Regions from separate parts of the Neobacillus sp. PS2-9 genome, predicted to be linked through region 1. Evidence: riboswitches for the same ligand, from Rfam matches in the RefSeq annotation. Region 1 holds a riboswitch; each other region holds the start of a gene.

Region 1 (4,225 bases):
TGTTTTGCATGACGGTATTCGTATTCTCAACAACGCTTGCTGAAGGTATTATTGATGGTCTTCCAATGACCAAATGGCGGGCATCGGAACGATTTCCTTCAAAATTTGTTTGATTAGTTAAGTGTTTTTTCAGTATATCTTCAAAAACTACTTGTTTTGCTTTATATCCAGGAGTTTCAGCATTTGATATATTATTAGAAATCACCTGTTGGCGTAAACTGGAAGCATCTAATGCCTTTTGTAGGAGGTTAATATTAGTCAACTTTCTCCTCCTCCTTTCCACCTATAAAACTTTGACATTTTTCGATAAATATCAACAAATTATTAACATTCAATCATCAATATACTATAAAAAAGGTATTTAAATCTACACTTTTTTACATAGTAAAAGTGTGTTATAGGAACATTATGTGAATATCAAGCTTTTAACTGGCCAAAAAACTTACTCACCCCTGTAACCCAATGATTATTCAGATTAGTAGGGTCATTCTCCGCACCAACAGGGGCATATTTTCCAGCAATTTTAGTTATGCTTGTTAGCCCCATTCCAAGATAATTCTTACTTATATTTCGAGCCATATCCATAATACTTTCTTCAATAGAGGGATAGGATCTTAACCCATTTTTCCCCATCATTCCAGCAATGTTATTTTTAACATTGGCTGCTTTTGATGATCCGTTACCCGTTTCATGTTGAGCAATCGCTGCCAATAATGCTGGATCTACATTAAACCTTTTTCCAGCTTGAATAAATACTTCTCCCATACCTTTCAATTTTCCGCCAAGCACTTGATTAATTTTTTCTGCACCCATTGATTGAAAACGTAAAGATTCTGTTGAGTTAGACGCAAAAGAATCCATATCCATATTTGAATTTTCATTGGTAAAGGTCATGTTTTCTATAAAAGAAGGAAACGTGGGTTGGATGGAAGATGATGCATCGCCATTCATCATTTCATTTAAAACCGATGTAAAAAGGTTCGCAAATTCAGAATTAGTCGTCCCCATTTGTGAAGATAATTTTTCATTACGGGACAATGTACTAGTTAACATAGTTTTGGTAAACCAATCATCACCTATTTTCAATGGAAAGCTCCTTTCTTCTGCTTCAAATCTACTATTTTGATTCTCACTACATTTATACAGAAAAAGAAGCGTGACTACGATAATTGCATCCGTGGTCACGCACAAGTATGTCCCAAACTTGACAACATTTTTAATACGATTTCATTAAATTGCACCTTCTAAAATCTTGCTTACATCCCCTAAACATTCTTCTGTAAGCATTGAAATGCATGTTAGCTGACCATTTTCAATTTTCCCTTCTACCAGGACAATTGTATTGATATCATTTTCTTGTTTCATAGCCAGAATTTGTTTCCCCATGTAAACGACATTTTTCACTATATAATAGGAGCAATTGATTGGGTATCCAAGCGTTATTTTAATTGGATGCTTGAAAAACGGTTTCTTCTTTTTAAATTCCATTAAATTTAAAATCTTACTATTGGCACGTTCGTCTGTTTTAATTTGTTGCAGGAACATTCATTTTTCCTCTCCTTAACCGAATGTTAAAGAATATAAAAATAACCCCGCCTTTTTGAAGGGGGGTTAACAGACAAAAAATATCTTTCAGGTGGGTATAGAAGTCCTATACCTTTGTAGACATTTTATACCTAGGTAAAACACCCTATCTTTTAGGCAGCTGGCTGGCATAGTGATTTTCTCCTTAGCCCCTTTAGCTTTGCGCCACTGATTTTCACCAGTTTTGCCTTGATCGAGATTCAATGTTTTTAGTATCTAAATAATCTCTAATCAAATAATAGAATGTTTTAACAATATCGAATATCCGACTATTTTCCCATTTTTGTCGAATTTACTAGGTATTTAGTTCTAAATTATAGAATATTACGTAGATTTATTTAGAATCATGTCATAAATTGTCATTTATTCAAATTTTTATGACTCAATCTATTACTTTTTTACCTTTTAGAATCTAAAAAGATTCCATTTGTTTGCTTACTATAAGTCCTATATTGTTGAGAGACAAGTTTTTGCTTCTTTTGCTGATTAATAAGGCTTTTTGTTTCTTTGAGATTTTCATCTAGTAGAGGTGCCATTTGTTGATCTAACAAGTAAGTGTCTTTTAATAATTTCTGCTCATTTGAAGTATATACATAATTCTTTTCGTGGTTTTTTTGCGCATCCACTCTACTCATTAATGCCTGTCTGTCATTAAGTAGTTTTTCAAATTCCTCATAATTTTCTTCCTTTAAGGAACTGCACATCTCTAGTGTTACTTCATAAATACTTTTTAGTATTTCTTCCATTTTTATCTCAGACCTTAGCTTTTTAATTTGGCTTGTTTCATTGCAGTTGACCAGGTATCCGATAATTCGACAGCGAATCCTTCAACTTCATCTAGTATTTCCGAATTCTTATTAAGATTCGCTTCGATTAACCGGGATTTCATATAATCATACATAGTAAGTAATTGTTCCGCTACACTATATTCTTTTTTTAAGGTTATCATTAATTCACTTAAAATATCCTGTGCTCTTAAATTATAGTTATTGCTATCTTCAAAGTTGTTATTTTTTAGAGCTGATTTAGATAATCGAATAAATTTGATCAATCCTTGATATAACATAAAGGTAAGATCTTCTGGTCTTGAAGTTGTGACAGCTTGTTTTTGATAGGTTTGATAAGGATTTTTTAGACCCATATTTGATTACTCCTTTTTCTTTCACACATTTTCGTCTATAAATAATTATCGGATAAACTATGTAATAGTTAAGTTCTTTGAAAAAAAACATAACAAAAAATATAATAAAAAAAGATAGTCCATTTCAAGATGGAGTATCTTTTTTATAATTAGCTACCGACCTGGAGAACAATTCCAAACCCATCAATAAGATAGTTAAGTCTTTGATTATACGATTTGAGGTTTTGAATTTTAGCTGCATCCCCCAATTTATTAAATGCAGTAATTTCTCTAGCAAGCTTAGAAACTTCTAACTGTAATTCGTCATTTCGTTTTTTCTCTTGTCTTAGTTGCTGTTCCTTCTTAACTAGCTTTTCCTTAAGTGCTTCTTTTTCATGGTTAATTGTCGATTTCATTGTCTCAACTTGTTGAACAGCTTCCTGGTTTTGAAGGGCCATATTGGTTAATTGGTATAACCCTCTCAACATTTCATTTAGGTTAAGACCTGGAAGTTGTTGTACGTTCGTAATAAGCCCTGATAAAATATCGAGCAAATCAGTATTCTGTTCAGTATTTTGATAGGAAGCTTGAGGAACTGCAGGTACCTCATTAATTGCTTCAATTGAAATTACCGGTACGTTATTTTCGTTAATCGTTGTAAAATGAAGGGCTTTTTGATTTGATTTTGGCTCTTTTTCATTCGACTTTAATGTGGAATAATATTTATAGTTTACAGATTGATAGCCTCGGTTCAGCAGTTGTGCTGCCTCCTCTAATATCTCCGTAATATTCAGTGCACCCTCTTCTTGCCGGTCTTTAATATATTGAAACATAAAGGTAATTTCATTTTTGGTCCATTTACGATTCGTCTTTTTTGATTCCATGTTATTTTGATTATTTTCATTCATATTAAACATCATCAAATTGTTAAAATAATAAACTAATGATCCAGAAGTCAAATTGTTTTTATTCTCCAACTCATGAATGAAAGACTCTTCTGATTGTCCTAATTCCTGATTCGCAAATGCCTCTTTCAGCTCAGATAGTGCGGATTTTAAACTCATAAGAATACCTCCTACATGATTATTAGAAATGAACGATTGGTACAAAAGCAATAATCCTAAACAACAATAATACAAGCATCAAAATCATTTGTCATTTCAAACGCACTTTCGTTATCATTCTCTTACTATATGTATTCGATCTTATGAATTTTTTATGGGTGTCGTTCAATCAGAAAAATCTATTACAAGTATTTACATGAACATGTTAATTATATAAAATTTGTAATTATCTGTAAACACCTTATTTAAATATTAATAGAGGCTTTTTTAATAGAAAACAACAAAAAAGCCTCTCATTTTGAATTAAGAAGGCTTTTTTTATAAACAAATATTATCGTTCCTTTAAGCGGATTTGTCTTTGCTTTTCAAAACAATGCTGGATAATTTTCATTTGATCAGGTCGTTTGATTGAAGTGAATTCTAGAGCTACATATCTTCTTTCGATCTCTCTCATCAA
Region 2 (4,225 bases), 1.3 Mb from region 1:
CATACACTTTTCACCAGCTTTATTTTATTTCTCCCCCTGGAGACTCTCCAGTCGAGGCATCTTCTTGTTTGTCCGGTTTGCACATACGGTCGAGTAGAAAACCAGCAAACACCATAAACGCAATCGGAATTGAGTAATTTAAAACATGAATCACAGTCATAGCATTAAACACCACCTTTTATTTTGAATATTAATAATATTTAGTATATTTATACGTTGTTTATATTATATGTTAACTGTCACATTTTAGACAAATTTTATTAACATAAATCACTGTTGTTTAGCAGTGTACTCAAATAGCAAAATGTTTTTCTATTTTTTAACAGGATTTTCAAGATTCGTATCGTAATAGTTATATGAGTAGGGAATATTATGAAATTTTGACTTGCTTAACAAAGGATCTTAAGGAGTGGATGCTAACAATGAACAAACAGGAAGCAATCATTTTTGATATTCTCTGTATTGGTGGAGCGAATGTAGACCGTAAAATTCAGGCGCTTAAACAGTTGGAGTATGGAACATCAAACCCAGCCATAAGCTCAATGTCACGGGGCGGAGTCGCAAGAAATATAGCAGAAAACTCAGGCCGGATAGGTCTAAAAACATCTCTGTTTGCTTATGTTGGCTCAGATCCTGAAGGAGAATGGCTACTAGAGAACACTAAAAATTTTGTGGAAGTAAGTCCTACACAAATCATACAAGGAAAATCTACCGGCACTTATACTGCCGTAATTGATCCATTAGGTGAAATGGAAATCGCACTAGCTGACATGGCTATATATGATGAAGTGAAAGAATCCATTTTTGAAGATATATGGACCTATATCGAAAAATCAAAAATGATTTTATTAGACACAAACTTTCCAAAAACAATCATTCAACAAGTAATTACTGACTGTAAAAACTTCATGAAGCCTATTTGTATTGCTACAGTTTCCGCTCCGAAATCAGAAAAGCTCCCAGCATCCCTTGAAGGTGTAACCTGGCTGGTGGCCAACCATAAAGAGGCAGAGGCGTTATCTAACCTAGAAATCAAATCAGAAGGAGACTTCTACCAAGCAGCTGAAGTCATTTTGAAAAAAGGTGTGGAGAAAGTAGTTATTACTCGAGGTGAGAAGGGATTAATTTATTATACAAAGGCTGGCGAAGCTGGGGCGTTACTACCTCCGACTGTTCCGATTGTAGATGTAACGGGGGCAGGAGACTCTCTTATTGCCGGAATTTTATTTGGCTATCTTAAGGGGCTGAATACCGAAGATTCATGTAAAATTGGTCTTTCCTGTTCATTGATTACCATAAATTCAAATGAAACGGTAAATCCCAAATTAAACCAGAAAACCTTACTTGAAACGTATCAGAAATACTTCAGTAAAGGGGTCACCAAGCGATGAACCAAGAATATCTGTCCTTTTCTGAGGAAGTACTTAAAGCCAAAAGAGAAGGTAAGCCCATTGTTGCACTTGAATCGACGATTATTTCACATGGGATGCCGTACCCTCAGAATGTAGAGACTGCAAGGGAAGTAGAAGAAATTATCCGTCAGAATGGGGCTGTACCAGCAACCATTGCTATCATTAATGGGAAAATCAAGATTGGTTTATCTGAAGAGGATTTAGAATTTTTAGCCACTAGTAAGGAGATCATGAAAGCAAGCCGGCGGGACCTCCCCTACTTAATCGCAGCACAAAAACATGGAGCCACAACGGTAGCAGCGACCATGATTTGTGCACAAATGGGTGGAATTGACGTGTTTGTGACAGGTGGTATTGGCGGTGTTCACCGCGGAGCAGAAGTAACAATGGATATTTCAGCTGACTTGCAGGAATTAGCAAAAACAAATGTAGCAGTCGTTTGTGCAGGAGCAAAATCAATTCTTGATTTAGGCTTAACGTTGGAATATTTAGAAACCAACGGAGTGCCCGTCATTGGTTATCAAACAGAGATTCTGCCAGCTTTTTATACGAGAACAAGTCCATATAAAGTAAATTTCCGAGTGGATTCCCCTGAAGAAGCTTCGGCGTTAATGAAGGCTAAATGGGATTTAGGGTTACAAGGTGGGATCGTCATCGCCAATCCTATACCAGAACCCTATGCTATGGATGAAGCTGTAATCAATAAGGTTATAGAGGTTGCTTTAAACGAGGCCAAAAGTAAGGACATTCATGGTAAAGATGTCACACCTTTTCTCTTAAGCAGGGTAAAAGAGCTAACAGAAGGATCAAGTTTAGAAGCAAATATTGCACTAGTAAAACACAATGCTAAAATAGGTGCGCTTATTGCAGCAGTAAAAGGCGACAAATAATCATACATTTTAAAGGGAGGATTTGACCTAATTTCCTTCCTTTTTTAATTTCCTCTCTCGAAAATGGTAGTAAAAGGAATTTTTTGTAGAAAAATAAGATAATTTGTGTATAAAAGTAGTTCGAAAATTATAAAAAAAAGACAAAAAACAACAACCTATTATAAAAGGACTAGATATAATGAACATATCATTTAGTATTAAGTATTTTTACCTAAACAAATAGTGGATAAATGGAAGAATGTAATACTTAAGTTGTAGGACGAACAGAAAAGGGCAAACCTGTTGAAAAGTAGGGACGCAAAACCGAGGATCTAAGGTAGGCATGGTGCTTGCTATGATGGCCGGGTTACCTGGAATACGATAAGTATTTTAGGGGTGAGAATAATGTTGATTACAGAGAGAGACGTGGATGTAATTGATCAGGAATGGATGGCGCTCATATTAGAAGCAAAGGAACTTGGCTTATCTATTACAGATGTTCGGGAATTCCTTCACCAAGATGGTCAAAAGAACTAACTTGGTACATATTAAAAAAAGCATTCTACAGAAGAGGTTTCTTTTGTAGAATGCTTTTCTTCTTTATAGACAAAATTATTCGTTACTACTATTTTGATTTATTCTCCACTTATTAAATTCCAAGAAGTCACGAAATTGTTCTTTTGAAACGCCAGATCCCATTGCTTCTTTAACTAAGTTCATCCATTCACTGTCTAACTCATCCTTATTAATTTGCTCATGGATAAAATGTTCAACGGGTAAATTTAATACGGCTGCAATTTTTTCAAGAAATTGTATAGATGGATTTTTTTGCAGGTTTCTTTCAAGAGAGCTTAAATAAGACTTAGCGACACCAGCTTGCTCTGCAAGTTCGGAAAGAGACATCTTCTTTTCTAAGCGAAATTTTTTAACGCGGTCTCCAATCATTTCATTCACACACCTATTAAACATATTTATACGTTAATTCTACCAAAAAGAATGAAAAAGTACCATATTAAGAACGAAGGAATATGACAAAATAGTGAATATTATAAAATGGTCCTCTTGAAAAGCCCAAGGGTAAGAAGTTCTTTTGAAAAATTGGCGGATTCGAGTTACTATTAATAGTGTTTCCAAAAGAGAATATAGTTTAATGCGAACCGTAAAGCATACTATACATAAAAATATTCAAAAAGGCAGGGAAAAGAATGATTGTCCTGAAATCACAACGTGAAATTGAAGCGATGAAAAAGGCTGGAGAAATCCTTGCGGCCTGTCATAAGGAAATTGCTAAATTAATTAAGCCAGGTGTAACTACTTGGGAAATTGACCAGTTTGTTAATAAATTCTTAAGCGAACACAAGGCCACACCCGAGCAAAAGGGATATAAAGGCTATGAATATGCAACATGTGCAAGTATCAATGATGAAATTTGCCATGGCTTTCCAAGAAAAGAGCCATTAAATGAAGGAGATATTGTTACCATTGATATGGTCGTCAATTATAATGGTGCCTTAGCTGATTCTGCATGGTCTTATGCGGTAGGAAATATTTCTAAAGAAACAGAGCATTTATTAAAAGTGACAAAGGAAGCATTATATAAAGGTATTGAGCAAGCGGTTGTAGGCAATCGAATCGGTGATATTGGTCATGCGATCCAAACCTATGTGGAAAGTGAAGGTTTATCGGTTGTAAGAGACTTTATTGGTCACGGCATAGGAGCTGTGATTCATGAGAAACCGGATGTTCCTCATTATGGGCTGCCAGGAAAAGGGGCAAGAATTAAAGAGGGAATGGTCTTTACGATTGAGCCGATGGTAAATATCGGTCAATATCAAACGAAGATGGATACAAATGGCTGGACCGCCAGAACTGTAGATGGGAAATTTTCCGCACAATATGAGCACACACTTGCCGTTACTAAGGAAGGTCCTATCATCTTAACAG
Region 3 (4,225 bases), 970 kb from region 1:
GTGTCAACGACATCGCCTATCTTTAGAAGTTCTGAATATCCGAATCTTAAATTTTGTTCATAGGTTTTTGCTCCAGGTCCACTAAGTGCCAAAATGCCGAAATTACCTGAAGATACTCCTGACGAGTCAACTTTTAGTTGGTAAGTTTTGTTATATTCAAGAACCACACTTTCGTCGATTCCTAATGGTGCAGCCCCTACTGCTTTTCCTATCACTCCTAGACCTGCTGTAGCTTTGGCTGTGACGTCTACTTTTTCGAAACCAAATAATTTCATAAACGTTAAGTTAACCGGTTTCGTTAACCGTGTGGTAACTTTACTTCCCATGTTAATATCAAGATTTGTTAACGTGCTAGTTGCCTTATGTGCATCTAAAATGTATTGAACCGTATTAGTAACCTTTTGTTCCGTATTCGGCAGCTCCTGTGCACCAGAAAGAACGGCTGCATTTGCAACCTTTTGTAACTTCGCTTTTTCCATATAAATAAGGCTTCCATCTATCGCCAGACCTGCCATGCATAGAATTGTCATTAGTGAGATTGCACCTAGAATGAGAACATTCCCTTTTTCATCCTTTAGAAATTTATTAAAAAAGTTACGCATTTTTATCCCTCACTCTACGCGAATCGTTGAACTTGTTTCGATGGCAAAATCTGAAGGGAAAAACTTAGAAATCATAGGAGTTAAAAAAGTCATTGGATACTTTAGCTTTACCGTTACATAGTCACCTGAATGCCTGACTGTATCTGCTGGAGTAATCGTCACCTGTAATTTTGTCTGATCCCCTAAATGGATATATTGGTGGGCGAAGGTTGAAATGTCTGCATCCTTCTTCCCGAGACCACCTAACCTAACCGTTTCCTGCGCAGCCATCTGCAAATGCGCATAGGAATAAATCACTCTACCAAAATCAAGGATTCCCACTAAAATTAATAGAAAAATAGGAACGATAAGCGCTGTTTCCACCAACGATTGGCCACGCTCATCCTTTTTCATTGGAAAAGAACTCCGGGAAAATATGCTTGATAGATAGCTCCCGCTGCAATAGCTACCCCGTAAGGTAGAGTTGTTTTCATCGAGTTGCTATCTTCCAATAGAGGAAGTCTTATCCCATGACGCAGTCCATGTAGCAGGTAAATTACTCTCTTTAACAGTCCTTTACGATAAAATAGAAATAAGATGGCCATGATTCCTCCTGCAAGTGCCATGTATATTGAAGCCATTAAAACAAAACTTATTCCTTTTATTCCACCGATTACAGCAAGAAGTTTCACATCTCCTGCACCCATTCCGCCTAGGAGATAAGGAATTAATAATATACCCAAACCAACAGCGGTACCAAGGAGGGCTTCTGTCAACCCGTGCCATCCCCCTGTAATAATATGAAACACCCATGCAATTATTAAAAAGGGAAATAATACCGCATTATAAATTTTACTTTCCTTTAAGTCGGTGATTACACAAATGATTAAGAGAATAATTAATAAATAGGTACTCCACATCCTTCTTTGTCTCCTTTCCTATTTGGTATCATTGCAAGAAAAAAGCCTCACGTTTAAATTGAACGCAAGGCTATGATGAATAGATAAGATCAGAAATTAATTTTTATTAACCTTCAGCGTTAGCACCAAAAATAGCTGTTTGAGCATCCTTAAACAATTGTGTAATTTGACCTTTTAATGCAACAAGAACTGCCACTACACCCACTGCAATTAGTCCTAAAACCAAACCATACTCAGTCATACCTTGTCCTTGTTCTTCAGTTAATAAAGCTTTCATTTTTTTCATCATTTGTAAAAACCCCTTTTCAATTTATAGTTAAATAGTTTCCAATTTTTGTTTCCGTTTTTTGAATCATGCCTGCTGGCAATTCTAAGACTGACTTTGCTCTTTTGTGATACTTTCCTACTGTTGCAGGCTTTACCGTTTCGTCCAGGCCTACAATTTCAAAATCTTCACTTAAGTAAAGGACATCGATGGAATAATTCATGAAGAATGTGTGAATGGATTGGCAGGGTTGGATTAACAAGCCGTGTCCTGCTGGTAAACTTTTCGAAAACATCAGCCCTTTTAATCTTTTAAAAAAGGTATCAGCTGTTGATAGATTGTTTGCCAGTTCCGCTCCGTTTGACAGATTCACGACTTTCACTTATTTCACCTCCGAATAAAAGAAATAACCCCGCCTTTACCGAAAGGGGGGTTAGTAAAATAGACTGCTAAATAGACATAGGAAACCTATGAGTAAATAGTAGTGCTAATATGAAACACCCTGTTCTTTCGGTAACTGGCTGGCGTAGTGCAAAAGCACCTTAGCCCCTTTAGCTTTGCGTCACTGATTTTCATCAGCTTTGCCTTTATCGAGAATCAGTGTTTGTTTGTCCGACTGATCTCTTACTCACATAATAAGACTTTTTCCTCTCTTGGAATATCCTACTAATATACTATTTTACGTCGAAATTTATAGGTATTTTTACCTATTTTCGACCTATGCCCTTATAAAATCGACATGAAATGCGAATATCATCCTCAATTTACCTCAGTTGCCAATTTATTTAGGCGAATCATTCACCATACAATCGCCCATACATATAATTTATAGATACCAATAAAAAGGATGTTGATCATGCCAGCCATTGTTGGAGTTGCACAGGTTATTACCCTTGGAAGCAGTTCAGTTTTCCATATTGGTGATGTGTATAAAATTATGCCATTTTCTACGGCCAAAACTTTCTCTGGAGCTGGTTCCTTTAATACAGGGGAGAGTTTACGTCTAAACAACAACATGAGTTCTACAAATACATCAGACCAAGATGGAATCGATCAACCAATTACCCTCAACGCTTAAAAAATGGGTGGTTTAAAATGAATTACTATATTCAGCAGTCAATTCAAATTAATTTCATAAGAATTGGAAGTATTTCCAATTCATCTGTTATGCAAATTGGAAGTGCTGGAATGATAAAACCTTCAGCATACCTATATAATACAGGGGGATTTACAGCCCCAGCTCCATCCCCCAAGCCAATTCAAGCTCTAGGAAGCTTAGTAGGTACACCAGCCGTTCCGTTACAGGCAGCTGTTAGAAAGCAAGACAACGCAGACGGAGACAACTAAACCTTTCAGCTATCTTTTTGGGTTCTTCGAGACTATCTATAGTGAGGTGATTTCATGTATCAGGATTATTCTCAATACCTTCAATGGCTGCAAATGTATATTCAAGCACAGGAAAAGAGAATCGTTACCTTGGAGGCTACTGTTCAAAAAATGCAAGAAGAAATGAAGCAAATAAAGGAGAAGCATCCTATTCGAGTCGATAAAATTGAATATAAATTTGATCAATTGAAGGTAGAAACTCTTGAAGGAACATTAAACATCGGACTTAATCCTTCTGACTTATCTGGAATTGAAGACTTTGCCGTTCAAAATCAGCAAATGAACGTCCCACCTCCACCGAAGGATCAAATGCAGCGATCCATGAAAATCGAAGAAGCAATTTACAGATATCTTGAGACAGATTTACCTTCAATAGTAGAAGCCACCCAAAGAGAATTAGATGTTCCACCGAATGAAGCTTATTTATCCTTTATCAAGCAAGATATAACGAAGCAACTTCCTAACCGAATTGAACATCATTTAAAAGCTAATCTACAAAACCAGCGGTCATCAGAAAATACAAATGTTGATGACTTAATCATTGAAGCAATCAAGCAGGAGATTAAGAATGGAGTATCCGTGTTTTTTACTAACCTGCCAGAACACGTGAAAGGGATGAAACCGGAATGAACTTTGAAGTCTATAACCGTGAGCTAATCGTCCAAAATATAAAAATTATTGGGGTAGCCAGCTCGTCATTAGTCTTGGTAGGCGATACGGAATCGATTCAATTAGCATCAACTTTTGATACACCTGCTGAATCCTTAATTATCGGTCCCTTTGTCCCACTGCAATCGGACGTGACTTGATTATGCTTGGCAGAACATCATGTGTAGATGCAATTAATATAGACATCGTCTCGTTTGCTTCTATCCTCCAACTAGGAGATTCCTGTATTATTAATGGATTTTCTAAAGCACTCGCTGTACAAAGGGAAACAGAGCAGTTTTATGGAAATGAAGGGGATCTTTTTTCCTATCCTGTCTATAGTGAGCCAATACCCTTCGAACCAGTAAACGAGGACCTTTTATTTTCTCAACATCACTTAAGCCCAGTTATTAAGGTTCATAACA

What was found. A riboswitch is a leader RNA that binds a small molecule or an ion and turns the genes downstream of it on or off. The one in region 1 is predicted to bind cyclic di-GMP.
Region 2: another riboswitch for cyclic di-GMP. It lies ahead of RCG25_RS21605 (anti-repressor SinI family protein); the one in region 1 lies ahead of RCG25_RS15345 (hypothetical protein).
Region 3: another riboswitch for cyclic di-GMP. It lies ahead of RCG25_RS20065 (DUF192 domain-containing protein); the one in region 1 lies ahead of RCG25_RS15345 (hypothetical protein).

What each region holds. Positions count from the first base shown of each region.
Region 1 covers NZ_CP133269.1:3,027,769-3,031,993, forward strand. Annotated here, with positions in the region: gene flgB (flagellar basal body rod protein FlgB) at 1-262, opposite strand, end outside; gene RCG25_RS15340 (glucosaminidase domain-containing protein) at 418-1,086, opposite strand; gene RCG25_RS15345 (hypothetical protein) at 1,231-1,545, opposite strand; cyclic di-GMP riboswitch class I at 1,698-1,783, opposite strand; gene RCG25_RS15350 (flagellar protein FliT) at 1,983-2,330, opposite strand; gene fliS (flagellar export chaperone FliS) at 2,345-2,725, opposite strand; gene RCG25_RS15360 (hypothetical protein) at 2,875-3,768, opposite strand; gene RCG25_RS15365 (flagellar brake protein) at 4,100-4,225, opposite strand, start outside.
Region 2 covers NZ_CP133269.1:4,310,915-4,315,139, reverse strand. Annotated here, with positions in the region: gene RCG25_RS21620 (hypothetical protein) at 20-160, opposite strand; gene RCG25_RS21615 (carbohydrate kinase family protein) at 423-1,391, shown strand; gene RCG25_RS21610 (pseudouridine-5'-phosphate glycosidase) at 1,388-2,302, shown strand; cyclic di-GMP riboswitch class I at 2,565-2,656, shown strand; gene RCG25_RS21605 (anti-repressor SinI family protein) at 2,687-2,818, shown strand; gene RCG25_RS21600 (helix-turn-helix domain-containing protein) at 2,894-3,226, opposite strand; gene map (type I methionyl aminopeptidase) at 3,487-4,225, shown strand, end outside.
Region 3 covers NZ_CP133269.1:3,994,374-3,998,598, forward strand. Annotated here, with positions in the region: gene RCG25_RS20045 (pilus assembly protein TadG-related protein) at 1-602, opposite strand, end outside; gene RCG25_RS20050 (TadE/TadG family type IV pilus assembly protein) at 612-995, opposite strand; gene RCG25_RS20055 (A24 family peptidase) at 992-1,501, opposite strand; gene RCG25_RS20060 (Flp family type IVb pilin) at 1,608-1,790, opposite strand; gene RCG25_RS20065 (DUF192 domain-containing protein) at 1,807-2,148, opposite strand; cyclic di-GMP riboswitch class I at 2,276-2,362, opposite strand; gene RCG25_RS20070 (spore germination protein) at 2,623-2,844, shown strand; gene RCG25_RS20075 (spore germination protein GerPB) at 2,862-3,113, shown strand; gene gerPC (spore germination protein GerPC) at 3,168-3,782, shown strand; gene RCG25_RS20085 (spore gernimation protein GerPD) at 3,779-3,961, shown strand; gene RCG25_RS20090 (spore germination protein GerPE) at 3,964-4,225, shown strand, end outside.